2 linked regions of the Halococcoides cellulosivorans genome follow. The protein of the gene in region 1 binds, or shares a complex with, the protein of each later gene. Links are inferred from orthologs where the notes say so. Each region holds a gene or a part of one and is shown on either strand. Other genes may lie near its edges. The genes, in order: HARCEL1_RS10745 and HARCEL1_RS09480.

Region 1 (10,516 bases):
GCTCGCTCTCGTCGATCAGCGTCTGGGGGTCTTCCTCGGTCGGCCCGTTCGTCAACAACACGTCGATCGGCAGCGTCGGCGCGCCGTCGACGAGATTTTCGAGGATGACCAGGCGCTCGCGGGCGCGTGACATCCCGACGTAGAACACGCGTCGCTCGTTGTCGGTGAGCGTCGGGACGGGCGAGGTGGTCTTGGTGAACTCCTCGACGCCCTCGACGTCGATGTTCTCCTGGCGGACGGTCGCGGCCATCTGCTCGACGACCTTCTCGGTGAGGTCGGTCGCGAGCAGGACGTGATCGGCCTCACGACCCTTTGCGGAGTGGATCGTCCCGACGCGGACGCGGTTCGGATCCATCCCCTGATAGTCGCCAGCGAAGTACGCCTCGATCGAGGACTCCTGGAAACTCGTGACCTTCCGGAGCATGTCCGCCGCGGCGCTCGGATCGGGTGCGAACGGGACGTGCTCGTCGATCAGATCCGGATCGATCGGAATCTCGGTCAGATCGTCCGTCTCGGCGGCATCGGTCAGTTCGTCGATGGCGTCGAACAGGTCGTCACGCTCGCCCGTCCCAAACGCCGAGTCTGCGAACATATCGGCCAGGCGGCGGGCCTGCAGCGCGGTGAGTTCCTCGCCCGAATCGAGGTTTTCGATCCCGCGGACGTACTGAGTGAGCCGATCGGTCCACATCCGCTGATCGGTCAACACGCTAAAGGGGATCCCCTCGTCGATGAACTCGTCCATGAACTGAAACATCTGATAGCGCGCCCGAAAGAGGAGCATGATCGACCCGTCGGTCTCCTCGACGGTCCCCCGGACGTTCCGGACGACTTCGAGCATCGAGGGCCGGCGCACGGCCTCGACGGTGCCGCCCTCTTTGCGCGGGTCGAGGTCCTTGTCCTGGCGTTTGTCGATGTGTTCGACCTCGCGGTTGACGACGTCGAGGATCTTCGAGGGCAACCGATAGGAGTTGGGGAGGACGACGTCCTCGTCGACCGGTTCGTCGAGCAAGAGATCGGGGTCGGCGCCTTGCCAGGCGTAGACCACCTGGTCGTCGTCACCGGCGATCAGGACGGTGTCGACGTACGGTTTCCACTCCTGGTAGACCTGATGTTGCAGCGTCGTGATGTCCTGGAACTCGTCGATCACCAGGTAATCGACCGAGGGGACCAGCGAGCGCTGGGCGACCCGTTCGAGCATGTCTGCGAAGCCCACGATGCCGTTGTCACCCTTGTAGGTGCGCCAGGCCCGGATCGCCTCGGGGACGTCCACGCGGTCGTCGTCGCTGGGCCAGGTCGGGGTGTACTTGTTGCCGGTCTGGGCGTTGTCGTCGATCTCCGGCGGGAGACGCACTTCGTCGTCGTTCCACTGGAAGGGGACGTCGTACCAGTCCGCGACGTCGCGACCGGTCCGCTGGAGCCACTGGCTGGTGGCGATGATCTTGTTGCCCATCGTCGTCGACCGGGCGGTGCGATGTCGGGAACTGTCGTTTTCGTCTTCGTAGTCGATCCCGAACTCGTCACAGAAGGCCTCCTTGGCGGACTCGTCGACGACGTCGGCACTCGACAGATCGAGCAGTTCGTACGCTTTCGCGTGCATCGTACAGACGTTGCCCTGGAGGTGCCGAGGCGTCGTGTCCAACCGCTCGGCCAGGCGTTCGCGAATCTCCGCCGCGGCCGCCCGGGTATACGAGACGACCAGTATGTCTCGAACGTCGACGTCACCGTCGAGGATCTCTTCGACCCGGTCGAGCAGTGCCGTCGTCTTCCCGCTCCCCGGCCCCCCGAACAGTCGCGTCACGTGCGTTCCGTCGGTCATTGCACATCTAGACGCGCTCCAGTCCTATAAACGACGTGACTTCTGGCTCCAGACGGCCGACTAGCGGTACAGCGAGACGTAGAGCGCCGCGAACCCGACCGCGAACGGAACCATCCGCGTCGTGTGGAAAAACACCTGGAGGAGTTCGGATCCGCCGGCCGACGTCCCGATCTGGGTGACGACGTTCCCCAGCGCGACGCCCATACTGAGGAAGGCAAAGCCGATGAAGGCGTACTGGAGACGCTCACTGCCCGAATCGCGGTAGGCCTGGAAGCTGATGACCGTGATGCCCAGCGAGAGTCCGAACACGACGAACTGCATGACGATCAAGACGCCACGGGCGACGAGCACGGCGAAGTCCATTCTGTCCGGATCCGTTCGACCCCCCGGGTATTAATCCTTGAGTATTGCTCTCACGGCGTGGCGCCGCCCGTGACACCGATCTCAGGCCGCGTTCGTGTCGAGTCGGTCGAGCAGGCGCTCGGACTCGCCGTCCATCCGACCGATCAACTCGCGGACGGTCGATCGCGTCGCCGTCGAGACGGGGGCAGCGACCATGCCGACGTCTGGCTGGCCGTACACGACCGTCCAGTCCGACGGCGCGAGCGCGACGACGGGCAGGGTCGCGAGGTCCTCTTCGCCGTCGACACGGACGAGCACGCGTTGCTCGGGGACGGTCAGGCCCACCTCGATCGCTTCGAGCAGCGCCGTCGTGATCGTGCCCGCGGGGTTCGCGGTCTCGATGCGCTGATCGAACCACGCGTCGGGCCCACCCTGGTCCGGACGGACCGACTCCAGGACCGTCTCCTCGACGGCCGACCGCTCGGTGCGTTCGTCGACGAGCGCGAGCGCGGGTGAGTGACCCGCCTCCAGGAGGTGGTAGGTGACGATGTCGCCCACCGCGGCGATCGGGCCGTCGACGTCGGCCAGCAGTGCCGCCGCGTCCTCGTAGACCGGGCCGAGCGCCTCGCGCAGGTCGTCCCGAAGCTGATCCGGGACACTCACGAGCACGTCGGAGCGATCGTCGGGCGCGGACACGGTTAGCGGACCTTCAGCGCGTACTTTCCGGGCTCGGTGACCTCCATCTCGGTGGCGATCTCGCTGTCCTCGGGGTGGCCGATCACGACGTAGCCCGCCCAGTCTTCGGTCAGCGAGTTCGACCCACACGCCATGCAGGCGTCGCCCTCGGTGATTTCGGCGTCCTGGACGCGGTGACACTCCCGGCAGACGAGTCGCTTAGCCATCGGCCTCACCCGTCTGTGCCTGGCGGGCCTCGTACTCGCTGTCGAGCCAGCCGAGTTTGCCCAGGCCGACCTGTTTGGCCGTCAGGCCGATCTTCGAGTCCCGCGGGTTGCGCTCGTCGATCGATTTGGTGACGATCCGTGTGCGCACCGAATCGCCGACGCCGAGGGCCTTGTCGTCCTCGCGTGAGGCCAACCGCTGATTCTCGCCGTCGTAGGCGAGGTATTCGTCGGCGATCTGTGAGACGTGCAGGAGGCCGTCGACCGGGCCGAGGCCGACGAACGCGCCGAATTCGACGACTTCGACGACCTCGCCGTCGACGACTTCCTGCATGTGGGGGTCGAACGTGATCGCGTCGAACTCGGCGGTATAATAGACGCCGGGCTGGTTGGGCACGACCGCGCCCGTGCCGATGTCGTGGACGTCGATCACCGAGACGACCGATCCGACCTCTTCGTCGAGGCGTCCTTCGAGTTTGTCCCGCAGCAGCTTCGTGATGAGCTCCGGAGTCACGTCGTCGAGGTGTTCGGGGGGCACCTCGACGGTATCCCGGAGTCTGACGCGTTTGTACATGTTATGGTCGAGTGAGCGTGAGTTTGTGCTGGCCCCTTGAACTAACTACCGGAACGCCCGCGTCGAGCAACACCCGCCGCAACGCGGCGTCGTTGGTGACGACGTGGGTGACGCCGGGCTCGTGAGCGAGGTCGACGACGGCCTGATCGCCCGATTCGGCGGGCGTCTCGCGGATCGTACACCGCTCGGCCAGGTCGAGGCCGACGCCGGCGGCCGTCGCGGCCTCGCCACTGCCCGCGGCGAGTCGTTCCAGTTCCGCGTGGACGGCCGCGGGGACGACGTAGTCGGGATTCCCGAGCAGGCGGTCGCACTCGTCGAAGACGCGGACGCCGACCTCGACGGGCGCCATGAGGGCGTTCGCGTCGAGGACGACTGTGGGGGGCATCCGACGGACGGTCGCCGTCGAGCCAGTTGACCGTTTCGGATCGACCGGGCTGTCGCGTCAGTGATCGTGATCGCTCTCGCCCTCCGTGGCCTCGTGATTCAAAGATTCGATCTTCGTCCGCGCACCCTCTGGGAGGGCGGACTGCGGGGCAGCCAGCCCCGGGCCGTCGCTCGATTCCCCGACGACGATCGACCCGAGCATCCCGCCGGCCTCGTGGGGTCGACAGAAGTAGTCGTAGACGCCCGTGATTTCGAAGGTCTTCGTGAACTCCGCGCCCTCCTCCGCGATGGTGGTGCTGTCCCAGGCCGCCGCAGCCTCGGGAATTCGGTCCGGGCGATCGTTGGCCGACGCGTACGCCGTCGCGGTGTGGACGCCGCTCTCCAGCGTCCAGGTGACCGTCTCGCCGGGTTCGATCCGGAGGACGTGCGGGTGAAAGTGGTGGCCGTCGCCGTTGCTGACCATCTCGACGGTGCTGCCGTCCGGGCCCGCTCCGCCGTCGCCGGACGAACAGCCGGCGAGTCCGAGGACGGCGAGGCCGCCGGTGCTCGCGAGATACTGCCGTCGCGTCACTGCTGTCGCGTCCATCGGTCACCTCCATGCGGCCCACGCACGACCGAGGCGTGGTGGACCGTGTCGTGTGTCACGCTCACAGGAGCAGGGCACGCAGTCACGACAAGTGAGGCACACGCAACCGGCAACTCTCGGCCGGGGGCTGGCGAACGCTTAACCGCTCGACGCCGATACAGTCGGTCCTGTGACCTTCGAGGCCGACACCGTCCTGGACCTGCTTGGCGATCCGGTCGTTCGAGAGATTCTGGTCGTCGCGGGGCGATCGCCAGCCTCGGTGCGGACCCTCGAAACCGAGTGTGGCGTCGCGAAATCGACGATCTACCGCCGCGTCTCGGAGATGGTCGAGGCGGAGATGCTCGTCGAGCACACGCATATCGACCCGGACGGGAACCACCACCAGGTGTACGAAACCGTGATCGACCGACTGGAACTCGACGTCGAAGCGGACGGGCTCGACCTCCGGAATATCGACCGTGGCGACCCCAGCGACCGGGTCGACGAACTCTGGGACGACGTCGGTGAGGACTGATCAGCCGCCGGTGCCGACGCGGCACTCGATCGCGATCCTCGCGCGCTCGCCCACGGCGACCGGGCGGACGGCACCGACGCGGCGCTCGACGCAGATCGACGAGCAGCCCCGTCGACGTGACGAGAAGGACCAAGGTGGCGTGGGTCGTCGTCTCGGCCATGCGTCGGCTCACGGATCGGCCGGAGGGAGGCCATCGCATTCGCGGTCGCCTCTACGCGGCGTGTTTCGTCGTGCTAACAGTACCGTTCGTCGTGGCGGGTGCCCGCTCGATCGCAGGGGGGTCGACGACGGTTACGGTGCTCGGGAGTCTCGCAGTGCCCGTCTTCGCGGTGGGCGTCTACGGGCTCATCAATCCGCGCGTTCTGGGCGTCCAGCACGAGGAGGGTGCGCTCGTCGCGATCGCTCTCCTCGCAGTCGTGTACGCCGTCGTCCTGTGAAACCGGGCCGGGTCGAGCGACGTGACTGCCTGGGTGGGACGACCGGGCGTGCGCCCGAAGGAAGGTGGTCTTTCAGCCGTCGAGCGTGCCGATGCCGATCAACCGCCAGCGCGACCCGACGCGGCGGTTGATCGCGATCTTCGCGCCCTCTCGGGCGGCGACCGGGCGCTTGAGCGCGACCTCGGCCTCGCCGCCGCGCGCGCTCGTGACCGATCCGACCGTCGTCGCCGTGCGCACCGTCAACATCAGCGGTTCGCCCGTCGAGACCTCGTCGACGTCACCGTCTGCGCCGACGACGCGATCGAGCAGGTCGATCTTCATCGTGAATTTGTCCCGCACGGGCGGGAGCGTCCCCGGCGGGCCGGCGACCTGGCCCGCGAGTGCGTCGCCTTTGGTGAGCGACGGGTCGAGGCCGGTGCCCGCGCCGAGCAGCCCACCCGGACGGACCGAGTCGACGGGGTCGCCACCGGCCTGGAGCGACCGGAGCGTCGTCGTGATCGACTCGTAGGTCGTCTGCCCGCCGGACTCGACCTCGCGGCCGGGCACGAGTTCGATCTCGTCGTCGACGGTGAGTTCGCCGCTGAGCAGGGTGCCGCCGACGACGCCGCCCGTCAACTGATCGGGCGTCGCACCCGGACGATTGATGTCGAAACTCCGGGCGACGAGCAACTCGGCGTCGGCGTCGGAATCGCGCTCGGGCGTGGGGATCTCTTCTTCGATCGCCTCGATCAGCAGGTCGGTGTTGACCTCCTGTTGGGCGCTGATCGGGACGATCGGAGCGTCCTCCGCGACGGTCCCCGCGATGAACTCCTGGATCTGCTCGTAGTGCTCTGCGGCGCGCTCGCGGTCGACGAGGTCGATCTTGTTCTGTGCGACGACGACGTTCTCGATGCCGATCGAGTCCAGCGCCATCAGGTGCTCTTCGGTCTGGGCCTGGGGGACGTCCTCGGTCGCAGCGATGACGAGCACGGCGCCGTCCATGATCGCCGCGCCCGAGAGCATCGTCGCCATGAGCGTCTCGTGGCCCGGCGCGTCCACAAAGGAGACCGTCCGCAAGAACTCGGTCTCACAGTCGTGTTCGGGACAGGTCTCTGCGACGGTGTACCCCGCCGCGTCCTCACACTCCGGACACCGACGAAAGGTCGCGTCGGCGTAGCCGAGTCTGATCGAGATGCCCCGCTTCATTTCCTCGGAGTGTTGGTCGGTCCACTCCCCGCTGAAGGCCTCGACGAGCGTCGTCTTGCCGTGGTCGACGTGCCCGACGAGACCAATGTTCACCTCCGGTTGACGATGTTCTGTCATCTCGGGAGTAATCGTACCGGAGTTTCGGCCGGTGGCGGTGATAAAGGCGTTGTTCTCGGTGGGCTGTCGGGAGTCCCGAGCGGACCGATGCGACGCCAGCGCTGGCGACTGTGGAGCCGATTCGCTTCCGCCGATCTGGACTGAATGGTTGTCTGAAGCCCCATCGGGGCGGTTTCTTCGTCCGATGGTTGTGACTCTCAGTTATTTTCCAATAGATTAACGGCGTCAGAAAACAAATTAGTTCGAACGAGAGCGTCAATCTATGCCCGACCGATCACAATCACCGGAGGAGGACCAGGTTTGCACCCGACGGAGCGCGCTCAAGGCGGGGCTGGCGACGACACTGGGCGGGGTCGTCGTCGGGAGCCACGTCGCGAGTGGGGCGGAGTCGACAGCGGCCACGGACGACGAGACGCCGACGTCCCGGACCACCTCGACGCGAGTGATCACGGGGCATACGCCCCCCGAAATCGAACCCACTATCCAGGTCGACGACGGGCCGATTCAGGAGACAACCAGTGTCACCGTGGCCCCGGGGACGCCGGTGACACTCGCACTGCACGTGACCAGTGGGAGTGTCTACGACTGGTTCTGGGACGACGGATCGACCGGCCGCGAACGGACGGTGCGTCCGACCGAAACCACGGGCTATGTGGCCGAGTACAGTGCACCCCCATATTTTTCCGGGAGCGTCCGATTCGACGTGTTCGTCGAGGGCGACCCGACGCCGACGCCGACCGATCCGACGACGACGCCGACGCCGGAGTCGGGCCCGACGTGGCCGGCCGATCCGGGGGCCACCGATCCCGACGGCGATGGCCTCTACGAAGACCTGAATGGAAACGGCCGGATCGACTTCCCCGACGTGAACGCGCTGTTCCAGCACACCGGCACGGAGGCTGTGGCCGCCAACAGCCAGTATTACGACGTCGATTCGGACGGGAGCGTCGACCTCCAGGACGTCCTCGCGCTGTTCGAAGACGTCTGACCGACTCGGTTCGGTCTCGATGGCCTGTCGCTATCCGAGCGTGATCATCGCGATGCCGAGCACCGCGAGCAGCGCGGCGACGAGTCGCACGCGGAGGTACTTCTCGTGGAGCACGAAGCCGCCGATCAGGACGGCGACGACGGCCTGGGCGTTGACGATCGGTGACCCCACACTCGCGGGGATCACCTGGAAGGCGAGCAAGACCAGGTGATTCCCGACGGCGACGAGGAGCCCCGCCGCGAGAAAGAGTGGGAGGTCGTCCCGAAAGCCCGTGGGCATCTCCCGCCGGACGGCGAAGGGCAGCACCATCAGCGTCGTGATCGCGAACATGATCGGAATGTACGTCTGTGGGGGGACGCCCAGGTGGTCGGCATCGACGATGAAGCGCTTGCCCACGTCGACGAACCCGAAGGTGAGCGCGCTCGCGAGCGCCAACTGGGCCGCCCGCGAGGTCGCCGCACGGCGGATCGGCTCGAACAGTTCGCCCGGGCGGTAGTTCGCGACGTAGATCGCGACCGTGGCGACGAGGACGCCCGCGATCTGGAGTCCCGAGAGGATCTCACCGAGCGCGATCACCTCGATCGGGAGGACGAACACGGGGACGATCTTGCTGATCGGCGCGACGTAGGAGGCCTCGCCACGCACGAGCGCGTGGAAAAAGAAGAGGACGGCGACGCCGGTGAGCACGGCGACGGCGACGATCGTCCCCACCGTCCGGGGGTCCGCACCACCGGGGAGTGCGGGCCCGTCGAGCGTGAGCACCGCGAACGGCAGGTAGGTCAACAGGGCGATCGAGTTGATCGTCGCGAGAAAGATCGGGAACGGATAGTCGGTGAAATACTCCTTGATCGCGACGAGGTAGACGCCGAAGAGCAACGCAGCGACGCCGGCGAACAGATACCCGAAGAGCACGCACGCCCTTCGCGGCCCGGCCCCAAGAGCGTCGCGGCTCGCCGGTCGTGATTGACCTGGCAGTCGGTGACGACCCGCGGGTCAGTCCCGATCGCGCCGGGCCAGTCGCTCGGCGGTCTCGCGATCGGTGACCCTTCGGTCGTGTTCGGCCCGCACCAGTGCGTACAGGGCGAGCCCCCCGCCGAGGCCGACGGTCATCGCGAACAGGACGATCGCGAGGCCCGTGCCACCAGTCACGCTGCTCACCCGAGGAAGACGTCGACGATGTCGCTCGACCCGCTGGTCCGGTCCCGGTACAGCTCCGAATACCCGCAGTTCGTACACGAGACCACGTTGAAGCTGTTCGTCTGGATGTCGAACAGCTTCGAGAGGCCGGTGCCAGTGGTCGCGATCTCGCCCACGTCGGTCTCTTCGTGACCGCACTTCGGACAGCCCCGATCGTCGTCCATGAACGGCGGTCGCGGCCGGGCCGATGTCAATCTTTCCCGGGTCGGGGGCGTTTTGAGCCACCGGTCCGATCACTGGTCGTGCGCGAAGCGGCGTTCGAACTCGCGGTGTGTGCCCACGTCGAGGAGCGCGACCGGGTCCTCGCTCGCCAGATCGGGACGGGTGTCGACACGCGCCGGATCGCGGACGTGATCGTTCTCGACCCGGGGCCCGATTTCGAGACTCGGGCGTCGATCACCGATCGGGCGATTCCGCCGGTCGTGATCGAGGCGTTCGCGGCGAGCGACCCGCGCCCGGCCGCCGCGGTCGATGCCCACCCCGAGCACGCCCAGCGCGCGATCGAGCACGCTCTCGACGCGGGCGCGCTCGTCGCTGAGCGCGACGGGCGGCGGACGACCTACCGACTTGCCCGGCCGTATCCCGACGACTGGGTCGATTCGATCGTCGCGATCGAGAACAAACCCGACCTCGATCGACCCGGCGACCTCCGCGCCCAGGTGCGCCACGACGTGAGCCTCGGGGTCGTCGACCGCGTCGTGCTCGTGACCGCCTCCCACGTCACCGGGGCGCACGAACACCGCGTGCCCGATCCGGTGGGCATCTGGCAGTTCGACCCCGCGAGCGGCGAGCGCCGTGTCGTCCGCGAGGCGCTTTCACTCGATCCGGACGACTGGGGCCTCGAAGTGCTCGATCGCGATCCGGGCGCGTGGACGATCGAGACGGTCGATCAGAGCGCGAAACGCCGCCGGCGGATCGCGATCGCCGAGCGCGCCTACGGCGCGGGCTGGCGACCCTCGCGATCGGACTGGCCGGCCTGTGCGCGGTGTTCGGCCGTCTCGGTCGGCACGGCGACGCTGCCCGACTGTGCGTGGGCCGACCGGATCGTCGACCCGCGCGCGGAGTGTGGCCCGGACTGTCCGGGCTTCGAGGCCGCCGCGGACCCCGACGTGGCCCCATCGACCCCGGACCCCGACCGCGAGCGCGACAACTCGTCGGCGTGGGTTCGGGATCCGCCGGGGCCGTATCGGCAGGTCGGCCTGGATCAGTTCTCGCGCAAGTCGCGATAGGCGACGATAAACCGCTGGATGGCGGTGGCGTGGCCCGCGAGCGCGAAGATCACGAGCAGCCACGCGATCGGGGAGTGGCCCGCCAGCGAGACGTCCGTCGCGGCGATCAGGCCGACGACCGCCGCGAGCGCCAGGCGGTCGGCCCGCCCGAGCGCCCCGCCGTAGGCGCGATTCAGGCCGACGGCCTGGGCCTGTGTCCCGAGATACGAGGTGAACACGACGCCCGTGATCGCCGCGAAGCCCAGGTC
Region 2 (10,469 bases), 260 kb from region 1 along the record:
CTCAGGACCGTCTCGCAGCGGGCCAGCGGGTGATCGCCGGTGACCCCGAGGACCCCGACGTCCTCGACGCGGCGAACGTCCGGTCGGCCCGTGGCGTCGTTCTCGACCTCGGTGCCGAGGCCGACGCGTCGATCGCCCTGGCGGTTCAGCAGGCGCTGAACGGGCGGGAAACGCCGGTGTACGCCTTCGCTGAGGACCCGGATCTCGCGGAGTACTACCGACTGGCGGGCGTGGACGAAGTATACTACCCCCGACAGCTCGTCGCGGAGAGTCTCGCCCACAAGGTCACGGCCGCGCTCGATATCGACGTCGACGACGACGTCGAGATTGCCGACGATTTCGAACTCACGGAAGTGCCCGTCCAGCCCGACAGCGCGCTCGACGGCGTGAGGGTGGTCGACAGCCAGATTCGCGAGCGGACGGGCGCACAGGTCGTCGGCGCGTGGTTCGAGGGGGCCTTCGAGATCCCGCCCGACAACGACGCGCGGATCGACGCCCGGACGGTCCTGTTGGTCGCGGGCAACGAAACTCAGGTCAGCGCGGTGCGCGATCTGGCGCGGGCCGAACGCCGACATCGACGCGGGGGGTCGGTCGTCGTCTGTGGCCTGGGGTCGGTCGGGTCGACCGTCGTGACCTGCCTGACCTCGGCGGGACTGGACTGTACGACGATCGATCGCGACGCTGGATCGGGCGTCGACGTCGTCGGAGATGCGGCCGATCCGGACACCTTCGAGCGAATCGATCTCTCGGACGTCCGGTCGGTGGTCGTCGCGGTGCCGGACGACACCGACTCGATTTTCACGACACTCGTCGTGCGCGAACTCGCACCGACCGTCGAGATCGTCGCGCGCGCGAACGACCCCGAGAACGTCCAGAAACTGTATCGCGCCGGCGCGGACTACGTGCTCGCGGTCTCGACGGTCAGCTCTCGGATGGTCGCTGAATCGCTGCTGGGCGAGGAGCCGATGGCGTACGACCGTGGCTTCGGCATCCAGCGCGTCGCGGTCGGCCGTCTCGCGGGCGAGACGATCGCCGCCCTCGACGTCCGCTCGCGGACTGGCTGTTCGATCGTCGCGATCGATCGCGACGAGCAGATGCTCACGGAGATCGATCCCGAGACGACGCTTCGGGCGGGTGACGTCGCGATCGTCGTCGGGTCGGACGCGGGCATCGAGACGTTCATCGATCTCGCGGGCGTCTGAGCGTCGCGGGTGTGATCGGCTCACCGTCCGGACGGCCGCGACCGCACCGCTCTTGTCCGGGGCTCTCCGAGCGCGTGTATGCCGACGATCGTCGTTCGGACGCCGCCGCCAGTCGAGGCCGCCGTCTCGGACGGCCCCTTTGCCGAGACAGCACTCGACACGGAGGCGCTCGTCACGCTTCGCGAAGCACTGTTGATCGACGCCTGTCGGGCCGTCCAGGCGAGCGGGAGTGACCTGCTGGTGACCGTCGCACCGATCGACAGCGACGCCGATCGGGCCGCGGATCGCGCACTCGACGCGGTCGAGGCCACCCTCGATCGCGACCTGGAGACGACCCCGCGGATCGAACCCCAGGTCGGGTCGACGCCCGCGGCGCGACTGGGCAACACCGTCACGCACCTCATAGAGGCGGGCGCGTCGAGTGTCGGGGTGGTCTTTTCGGGTGCGATCGTCGATCGGGCCACGCTCGACCAGGCGACGATCCAGTTGCGGACCGCCGACGTCGTGCTCGGGCCGGCCCCCGGCGGACGCGTCGCCTACGCCGGGTTCACCGCCCCGATCGACTTCGCGGACGCGCTCGCATCGCCGGCGATTCGGACGCTCGCTGAGCGCGCCGTCGCGGCCGATCACGACGCGACGACGATCGACCTGATCGCGCGTGCGAGCGATCCCGCGAGTCTCGACGGCGTGACGGCCCTGATCGAGGCCCGCCGTCTCGTCGGGGATCGCGTCCCGGAGACGCTGGCCGCGTGGATCGAGACCGTCGACGAAGTCCGCTGATGCCGGTCGACCCTCTGCCGACCGGGACGCAGCGGAACGGACGATTCAAGGGCGTCGCAATCGTCCCGACCGGTATGCACCCAGGCGACCGAATCGCTCTCGACCGGGCCGGCGAGTCCGTCGAGGGCGTTCTTCTCCCTTCCTCGACCGACGATCACCTCGTCGTCAAACTGGAGAGTGGCTACAACGTTGGGATCGACCGCGCGAGCGCCGACCCGGAGGTGCTCGCGACCGACGTCCACGACGTCGAGAGCGCCCAGGCCGAGACTGGCGAATCCGAAGTCGCGTTCGACGACGATCTCCCGACGATCGCGCTGATCTCGACCGGTGGCACGATCGCCTCCACGGTCGATTACCGCACGGGCGCGGTCACCGCGCAGTTCGACGCCGAGGACGTCCTGCGCGCCGTCCCCGAACTCGCCGGGCGGGCGAACTACCGCGGCCGGGTCGTCGCGAATATCCTCTCGGAGAACATGACGCCCGAGGTCTGGGCCGAGTTGGCGGAGGCGATCGCTGACGAGATCGAGGCGGGCGCGGACGGCGTCGTCGTGATGCACGGCACGGACACGATGGCCTACACCGCGAGTGCGATCGCGTTCGCGCTCGACACCCCGGTCCCGATCGTCTTCACCGGCAGTCAGCGCTCGGCGGATCGGCCGTCGAGTGACAACGTGATGAACGCGGTCTCGGCGGTCGAGGCCGCGAAAAGCGACGCCGCGGAGGTCCTGATCTGCATGCACGAGGGGTCGAGCGACGATCGGTGTGCACTGCATCGCGGCACGCGCGCGCGGAAGAATCACACCTCGCGACGCGACGCCTTCGAGACCGTCGGGGCGAAGCCGATCGGGACCGTCGAGTACGCGACCGGCGCCGTCGAGTATCGCCGCCCGGTCGACGAACGCGGCGGCGAGATCGACCGTGCGATCGGGTTCGAAGACGGCGTCGAACGCGTCACCTTCGCGCCGGGCAGCGACCCCAGCGTGCTCGACGCGGTGGCCGACGGCGCGGGGATCGTGATCGAGGGGACGGGCCTGGGCCACGTCAACCGCACGTGGATCGATCGGATCGATTCGATCGCGCCCGAGACGCCGGTCGTGATGACCAGCCAGTGTGTCGAAGGGCGGGTCTGCGATCGGGTGTACGACACCGGGCGCGACCTGCTGGCGGCGGGCGTCGTCGAGGGTGGTGACACGCTGCCCGAGACCGCGACGGTGAAACTGATGTGGGCGCTCGCGAACCGCGCGGACGTCCCCGCGACGATGGAGGAGAGCGTCGCGGGCGAGCGCACCGACCGATCGGTCCCCTGGACGTAGCGCCGCCGCCTGTGCGCGTCGGTGTGCCGACCGGTGTCGTTTTGATCCACTCGACCCAAGCCGGTCTATGAGTGGTGTCGAGGCCGTATTGTTGGATCTCGACGATACGATCTGTGAGTACCGCCGGAGCGCCGATACGATCCTCGCCATCGCGTTCGATCGCGTCGGCGTCGAGCCCTTCTTCGACGGGCGAGCGTACTACGAGACATTCGTCGAACACACGGACGCGGGCGAGACGGTCGAGAAGATCCGCCGCGCGGCGTTCGCCAGTCTGGCCCGGGCGGACGACCACGACCCCGCGACGGGCCGGGCGATCGCTGACGCGTTCGCCGCCGAGCGCGACTACGGGAACGTCCGATTTCTGCCTGGCGCGGAGGACGCGATCGAGAGCCTGGCCCAGCAGTACGCCCTGGGCCTGGTCACCAACGGCGGCCCCGAGATGCAGACCCAGAAACTCGCGAGTCTGGGCATCGACGACCGCTTCGAGACGACCGTGTTCGCGGGCACCGACGCCGCGCCCAAGCCCGCCGCCGAACCGTTCGATCGCGCGCTCGACGCGCTCGGCGTGCCTGCCGAGCGCGCCGTCCACGTCGGCAACTCGCTGGTCTCGGACGTCCCCGGCGCACAGGCCGCGGGGCTGGACGCCGTCTGGCTGTCGGATGGCTCCGATCACGGGGGCCGACCCGACTACGTGCTCGATTCGATGGCTGCGCTGGTCGATCCGCCGTGGACATGACCGCCCGCTGGGCCTCCCGGCTGTGGCGCGCGCTGGGGTACGTTCCGATCACGGTCGGGCTGGTCGTCGCGACGAGTGCCCTCTTTCTGTGGGGTGGTGTGACCGACACCGCGGTCGACGTCTCGCTGGTCACCTTCCTGAATCCGCTGTGGTACATGCTGAGCATGGTCGTCCACGACGGCTGGGCGCACTTCTCGGGGAACATGGTTCTGTTCGTGCCGTTCGGCGTCCTGTTGACCTGGCTGACGAGCAATCGCCACGTCGCGCTCGTGGTGGGCGTCTCGCATGGCCTCTCGAATGTCGTCTGGGTCGGGACGGTCGTCGGCCCGGCGATCGGGTCGAGCGCCGCGGCCTTTGGCGTGATGGCGGCGGCGCTGGTTCGCGCGGTGGGGATCGCTCTGCAGCGCCAGTCGGTCGAGACGCGCCAGACGGCGATCGTCGCCACGATCGTCCCGCTGCTCGGTGGCCTCTTCGCGATCGCCGTCGCCGCCGGCGCGAGTCCGATCGCCCACTTCGCGCACTTTTTCGCGTTCCTGTTCGGGGGCGCGACCGAGGCGATCTACGTTCTCTCGACACCCGAGACGACCGAGCGGTCGATCCCCGTCGACGTCGGGCGCTGAGCAGGATCGACCGGCACGGTTTTCTGGCGAGCGTTCCTCGCGGCGCACGTGAGCGACAATCCCACTGCCACGCTGCACTTCAGCGAGGGCGACGTCGAGGTCGAACTGTTCGCCGAGCGCGCACCCCGGACCGTCGAGGCCTTCGTCGATCACGCCACCGAGTCCGACTACGAGGACGCCGACGTCGGCCCAGGTGAGGGTGCCTGGGAGGACCCCGAATCGGGCGAGAAGCGCGTCGATCCGCTGTACGAGGACGTCGAGGTCCACCGCGTCATCGACGACTTCATGATCCAGACTGGTGATCCGACGGGGACCGGCCGCGGCGGCCCGGGCTACACCTTCGACGACGAGTTCCACGACGAGCTGCGCCACGATTCGGCGGGCACGCTGTCGATGGCCAATCGTGGCCCCGACACCAACGGCTCGCAGTTTTTCATCACACTCGCCGCCACGCCGCATCTCGACGACAAGCACGCCGTCTTCGGTGAGGTCGTCGACGGCATGGACGTCGTCGAACAGATCGGTGCGGTCGATACCGACCCCCAGGACAACCCGAACGCCGATATCGTCCTGGAATCCGTGACGATCGAGGAGTAGCCATCCGTTCCGCCGTCAGTCTGGCTTCTCGGGCGCGATGAGCTCGATCACGTGCGCTGGCTCTTCACCGAGCAGATCCCCGATCTGATCGGTACAGGAGGTGCCACTCGCGATCACGTGGTCACAGTCGGCGTCACGCAGCTGTGTTTCGAGGTTCGATCCAACGTCCGTCGAGAGGTCGTAGTACTGTTCTTTGTACCCGAACGACCCGGCCATCCCACAGCACTCCACGTCGCTGGTCGTCACGTCGTAGCCACACGTTTCGAGGACCGCGACGGTGGGCGCTTCGAGTCCCATCGTCCGCTGCTGGCAGTGCGAGTGGTAGGCGACCGACTCGTCGGCCACGGTCAGCGCCTCGGGGTCCGCCCCGTTGGCGAACAGTCCGTACACGTACTCGACGATCTCGTAGCTGTGCTCTGCGAGCGGAGCGGCGGCGTCGCCCACCAGCCGATCGTAGTCCTCGCGGAACATCGCGAGGTCGCTCGGCTCGATGACGAGCACGTCGTGTCCGTCCTCGACGTACGGCCCGAGCGTCTCGGTCACGCGCTCGGCTTTGGTCCGCGCGGTGTCGATCATCCCCTGGGAGAGTGGCGCGCGCCCCGATCCGGGGACCGGCGGGACGATCACTTCGACACCCAGGGCTTCGAGCGTCCTGACGGCCGCCTTCCCGCGCTCGACCAGCATGTAGTTCGTGTACAGATCGGGGTAGAGCACGACCGTCCGGTCGGGATCGCTCGGCGGGGCCCGATCGCGGTCTGCGACCCAGTCGCGGAACGTCGTCCGCTGGAACGCGGGGAAGTCGCGCTCGTGGGCGACGCCGGCGACCGTTTCGAGGAGTCGGGAGACCGGCCCGGCGTTGGCCATCCAGTTCGACAGCGGCGCGAACGTCGATCCCAGCGTCGCGAGGGTCTCGAAGTTGCCGAACAGCCGTTTTTGCAGTCCTGGCCCCGATGACTCCGTGTCGGGGGTCAGGCCGTCGACGAGAAACTCCGCGTTCGGGTCCGTCCCGGAGTTGATCCGGTCGCGGACGACCGTGTTGATCCACGGGATGTCGATCCCGACCGGACAGGCCTCGACACACCGCGAACAGCCCGTACAGAGGTCGTTGAACTCCGCCGCGGCGTCCATGCCGTGGACGCCGGCCTCCCAGCCCGTCGCGATCCCGCCGGAGTAGGTCTCGCCGCCGAAGGCGTGGCCGCCGACGGACTGGAAGTTCGCACACGTGTTCGAACAGGCCGAACAGCGGATGCAGTACAGCGTCTCCCGGAGGTCTTCGTCGTCGCGCATCGCCAGCCGGCCGTTGTCGATCAACACGAGGTGGAACTCCCGGTCGTCGCTGCCGCCGATCGGCGTGTCGGGGTCGTCGAAATCGACGGTGGGCGAGTCCAGCGGGGGCGTCAACAGCGAGATGTAGCTCGTAATGTCCTGGCCCGTCCCGGACCGGCCGATGAGTTCGACGAACGGCTGGAGGTCCTCGACGCTCGGAACGATCTTCTCGACGCCCGCGACGGCGATCTGTGTCTCCGGGACGGCCACTGTCTTGCGGGCGTTGCCTTCGCTCGTCACGAGCGCCATCGTTCCCGAGTCGGCGGTAATGAAGTTCGCGCCCGTCATACCCACGTCGGCGCCCTGGATCAACTCGCCGAGACGCTCACGGGCGAACATCGTCAGCTCTTCGGCGGTTTCCAGGTCCTCGTCGGGGTCGAAGGTCGCGGTGAACAAATCAGCGATCGCCGCCCGTGACTTGTGGATCGCCGGAGCCACGATATGGCTTGGCGCTTCGTTGGCGACCTGAAGGACCCACTCGCCCAGGTCCGTCTCGACGACGTCGACGCCCTCTCGTTCGAGGTGGTCGTTGACCTCGATTTCCTCGCTGGTCATCGATTTGCTCTTGACGAGGCGGTCGGCGTCGCGGTCGGCACAGACTTTCGCGATGTACGCGTTCGCGTCGGCAGCATCGTCCGCGACGTAGACGGTGCCCCCGTTGTCTTCGATGGTTTCGGTGAGCTCGTCGATGAGGGCGGGCAACCGCTCGATGGCGTCCGCTTTGATCGCGCGGGCCTCGTCTTTGAGTGCCTCGTAGTCGTCGAGTTTCGCGACGGACGCGTACCGCCCGTCGTTGAACTCTCGGGTGTTGGTCCCGACGGCCTCGCCCTCCGTCGCCATGAGGTGGCGGATGTGGGCTGCCTTCGCGTCACGGTTCGAACTCATGAGATCACGATCACCTCGACGGTTTTCGGGCCGTGGGCACCCTGGACGAGCGCCCCCATGTCGGCGGTGGCCGAGGGACCGGTCGCGATGATCGCGGAGTCGCGTGTCTCGCGGAGGTGCTCACCGAACCACTCGAACGCCGCCTCCATGTCGGGGACGAGGTCGTCCTTGCGGAGCACGGCGACGTGGCGGTCGTTGAACAGGCTGACCGGCTCGCTACCGGCTTCGTCCATCCGGAGGACGACACTCCGGTAGTCGGCAATGGCCAGCGACGCGGCCGTCACGCCCGTGACTGCCGCCTCGATGTCCGTCGGGGTCGGTTCTGTCGCGACGCCTGCTGGTAGTGCAACGTCGTCCCACGGGAGCGCCGTTCCGATCGCCGGCGGATCGATCGCGTCCGCGATCGCCCCGGCGACCGCTTCGGGCGACACCTCGGTCAGTTCGACCCCGTAGCTTTCGGCCTGGGATGCAAATCGGTCGTACGGGTCCGTTCGTTCCTGGGTCATTGTATGTCTTACCTCGCCTGTTCCATATGGGTGCCCGGAACGCCCCTGTCCCTTGCCTCAGGGTGTGCCCGCTGTTCGATCCCGACCGGCGACTTCGCGGCCGTGAGCAGATCGGGTCGCTGGAAGCGATCCGTCGACGTAAAAAGGTCGTCTCGTGGGTTCGGGCGGATTTGAACCTCGGTCACTCCCGTTCGCTTCGCTCGCGGTTTCACCGCTCGCGTCGCTCCCAGTCGTTCCCTGTTTCGAATCCGCCCTCACCATTGCGCGTTTCCGCTTCGCTCGGTGGAGCCTCGATCCGCGAAAATGCTGATGGGTTCGGGCGGATTTGAACCGCCGGCCTCCTCCATGTCAAGGAGGTGTCATAACCAGCCTAGACCACGAACCCTCGCTGGTGTGCATTCAGTCGTATCGGGTGGCCCCCATTGAAGGTTTCGATCGATCGCCCTCGTGCGGTCGGTTCCCGGTCGTGGGCGCTCGAAAACGAGGAGCCGTCGATCGGTCCGTGCGCCAGTCCAACACGGCCGAACAAAAAGCCTATATTCGGAACCAGGCTACATTGGGGTACAGATGGTAGACATGATCGTCCTGATCCCGGGTATGGGTGGCATGGCTGGGGGGCCCGAACTGCTCGTCATCCTCCTGATCGCCGTCCTGCTCTTCGGCGCGAACAAGATTCCGAAGCTCGCTCGCTCGACCGGCGAGGCGATGGGCGAGTTCAAGAAAGGCCGCGAGGAAGTCGAACAGGAACTCGAAGAGATCAAAGACGGCGCGGTCTCGTCGTCTTCGGAGTCCGGTCGTGGCGAGTCCGAGACGGTCGAATCGACCGAGTCGAGTTCCTCGGACGACGAGTTCGAATCCGACTTCGAGTAACTCGCGTTTCTGGGCCCGATTCCACGACGCGTCCACGACGACCGGCGGTGGGGGGACTCTACGAGTTCGTCGAGGATCGGGCCCCACAGGCTTCACACTGCAAGAGCAGCGCGCCCTGTTCGCGTTCGAGATGCGTGTCTGGAAGGTTACATTCCGGACAGATCACGAACTCTTCGACGTAGGCGTCGAGGGCGTCGGCCATTCGGCGCTGACTGAACTCGCCGGTGAGGCGAGCGCGCCCGCTCTCGTCGATGTGCCCGCTGGTCCCGAGTTCGTTCTGGAGTGACTTCATCGCGTGCTCTTCGTCGCGGTCGATGTCGTCGATCACCGACTGGTAGTTCTCGAAGACGGTGACGTTGCCCTCCTGGCGGAGGGTCGGGTCGGGGACCTCGAACCGGCCGCTCCGGTCGCCGATTTCGGGTGTTTCGTCCATGCCGCGGTCGAGCATCTCGTCGTAATCCATACTACGAGGTTGTGGAAGGGTCCGTTTAAGGCTTTCAACGTGGGTGACGCGGTCCCGGCGTCCCGAACACTGTTGGCACCGGCGCGACCAGACGGCGTATGGGCCGCTCGCCCGTCCGGGACCGACTCGATACTGTGTTCGCGTTCGATCGTGGCGTCCTCGTCCTCTCGGTGGCGATGTTCGCGTTCAGTCTGGGCTTTCAGATGACGACACGATACCTCCCGGAGTACCTCCAGGTGCTGGGCGCGTCGGGGCTGGTCGTCGGCCTGTTCGGGACGGTGGGCAACGCCATCGGCGCGCTCTATCCGTACCCCGGGGGTGCGATTTCGGATCGGATCGGTTCGCGGCGGGCGCTGACGCTGTTCGGCGCGGTCGCAACGTTGGGCTTCGCAGTCTGGCTGGGGGCCTCCTGGCTCGGGCCGATCCAGGTGGGCCCATTCGTCGTCGAGCCCTGGATCTGGGTGTTCGTCGGCCTCCTGCTCGCACAGGCCTGGAAGTCGTTCGGTCTGGGCGCGACGTTCGCGGTCGTCCGCCAGGCCACCGCGCCGGGGCGACTCGCCGCCGGCTTCGCGAGCACCGAGAGCGTCCGTCGGCTGGCCTTTCTGCTCGGCCCGGTGCTTGCGGCCGTGCTCGTCGCGCAGGGCGCGGACTTCCAGGCGGGGTTTCGATACGTGCTCGCGCTCGCGGTCGGGGCCGGCGCGCTCGGGACCCTCGTCCAGCACCGCCTGTACGACGCGAGCCAGGATTCGATCGGGCGGGCGTTCGCGGGGATCGATCGCATCGTCGCGGACCTCCGGGCGATGCCGCCGTCCCTGCGCCCGCTGCTCGTGGGTGATACGCTCGTCCGGTTCGGCAACGGCGTCGTCTACGTGTTTCTCGTCCTCGTCGTCACCCGGTGGCTCGCGGTCGGCCTGGAGACGATCGCGGTCGGCCAGTGGACCTGGGCGATCGATCTCGCGCCCGCGACGTTCGTGGGCCTGCTGTTCGGCCTGGAGATGGGCGTCGCGATCGCCGTCATGATACCCGCGGCGGCGATCGCTGATCGGATCGGGTACAAGCCCGTCGTCGCGAGTGGGTTCGCCGTCTACGGGCTGATCCCACTCGCACTGATCGTTGCGCCCGCGAAGCCGTGGGCGATGATCGTCGTCTTCGGGGCGTCGGGCCTGCGGTT

The links.
Region 2: the proteins of HARCEL1_RS10745 (region 1) and HARCEL1_RS09480 are in contact, whole or in part, in a crystal structure (PDB 2QMU), measured with the Saccharolobus solfataricus proteins. The link is inferred for Halococcoides cellulosivorans from one-to-one orthologs. Residues at the interface, in WP_009988771.1 of Saccharolobus solfataricus: Trp33, Pro65, Glu66, Gln148, Val151, Asp152, Val154, Ser155, Lys156, Ala159, Leu160, Tyr163, Arg164, Lys167, Ile180, Ile181, Pro182, Val183, Ser184, Leu186, His187, Ile189, Asn190, Asp192, Ser193; in WP_231918336.1 of Saccharolobus solfataricus: Met1, Leu2, Arg4, Leu5, Tyr6, Lys8, Leu9, Pro10, Ile106, Lys108, Lys109, Glu110, Lys111.

The regions. Positions count from the first base shown.
Region 1 is NZ_CP028858.1:2,161,868-2,172,383, reverse strand. What follows is about bases 4,740-7,589. They hold HARCEL1_RS10745 (translation initiation factor IF-2 subunit gamma), read right to left. Parts: upstream 6,855-7,589; coding sequence 5,625-6,854; downstream 4,740-5,624. Other genes in these bases: HARCEL1_RS10740 (dockerin type I domain-containing protein), read left to right, coding at 7,117-7,589; HARCEL1_RS10750 (hypothetical protein), read left to right, coding at 5,250-5,552; HARCEL1_RS10755 (winged helix-turn-helix domain-containing protein), read left to right, coding at 4,771-5,115. Outside these bases: HARCEL1_RS10790 (UvrD-helicase domain-containing protein), read right to left, coding at 1-1,816; HARCEL1_RS10785 (DUF7521 family protein), read right to left, coding at 1,877-2,179; HARCEL1_RS10780 (GTP-dependent dephospho-CoA kinase family protein), read right to left, coding at 2,261-2,854; transcription elongation factor subunit Spt4, read right to left, coding at 2,857-3,060; HARCEL1_RS10770 (DNA-directed RNA polymerase), read right to left, coding at 3,053-3,631; HARCEL1_RS10765 (PIN domain-containing protein), read right to left, coding at 3,633-4,016; HARCEL1_RS10760 (cupredoxin domain-containing protein), read right to left, coding at 4,074-4,601; more of HARCEL1_RS10740, read left to right, coding at 7,590-7,842; HARCEL1_RS10735 (DMT family transporter), read right to left, coding at 7,873-8,754; HARCEL1_RS13425 (hypothetical protein), read right to left, coding at 8,836-9,000; HARCEL1_RS10730 (zinc ribbon domain-containing protein), read right to left, coding at 8,997-9,203; HARCEL1_RS10725 (DUF5787 family protein), read left to right, coding at 9,282-10,268; HARCEL1_RS10720 (CDP-alcohol phosphatidyltransferase family protein), read right to left, coding at 10,244-10,516. UniProt on the Methanocaldococcus jannaschii protein: eIF-2 functions in the early steps of protein synthesis by forming a ternary complex with GTP and initiator tRNA.
Region 2 is NZ_CP028858.1:1,906,976-1,917,444, reverse strand. Bases 7,597-10,399 are described here. They hold HARCEL1_RS09480 (translation initiation factor IF-2 subunit beta), read right to left. Parts: upstream 9,299-10,399; coding sequence 8,894-9,298; downstream 7,597-8,893. Other genes in these bases: HARCEL1_RS09475 (MFS transporter), read left to right, coding at 9,397-10,399; tatA (twin-arginine translocase TatA/TatE family subunit), read left to right, coding at 8,542-8,835; HARCEL1_RS09495 (LUD domain-containing protein), read right to left, coding at 7,597-7,965. In the rest of the region: HARCEL1_RS09530 (potassium channel family protein), read left to right, coding at 1-1,202; HARCEL1_RS09525 (hypothetical protein), read left to right, coding at 1,281-1,982; Glu-tRNA(Gln) amidotransferase subunit GatD, read left to right, coding at 2,057-3,295; HARCEL1_RS09515 (HAD family hydrolase), read left to right, coding at 3,363-4,031; HARCEL1_RS09510 (rhomboid family intramembrane serine protease), read left to right, coding at 4,028-4,651; HARCEL1_RS09505 (peptidylprolyl isomerase), read left to right, coding at 4,700-5,248; HARCEL1_RS09500 (LUD domain-containing protein), read right to left, coding at 5,264-7,459; more of HARCEL1_RS09495, read right to left, coding at 7,456-7,596; more of HARCEL1_RS09475, read left to right, coding at 10,400-10,469. UniProt on the Methanocaldococcus jannaschii protein: eIF-2 functions in the early steps of protein synthesis by forming a ternary complex with GTP and initiator tRNA.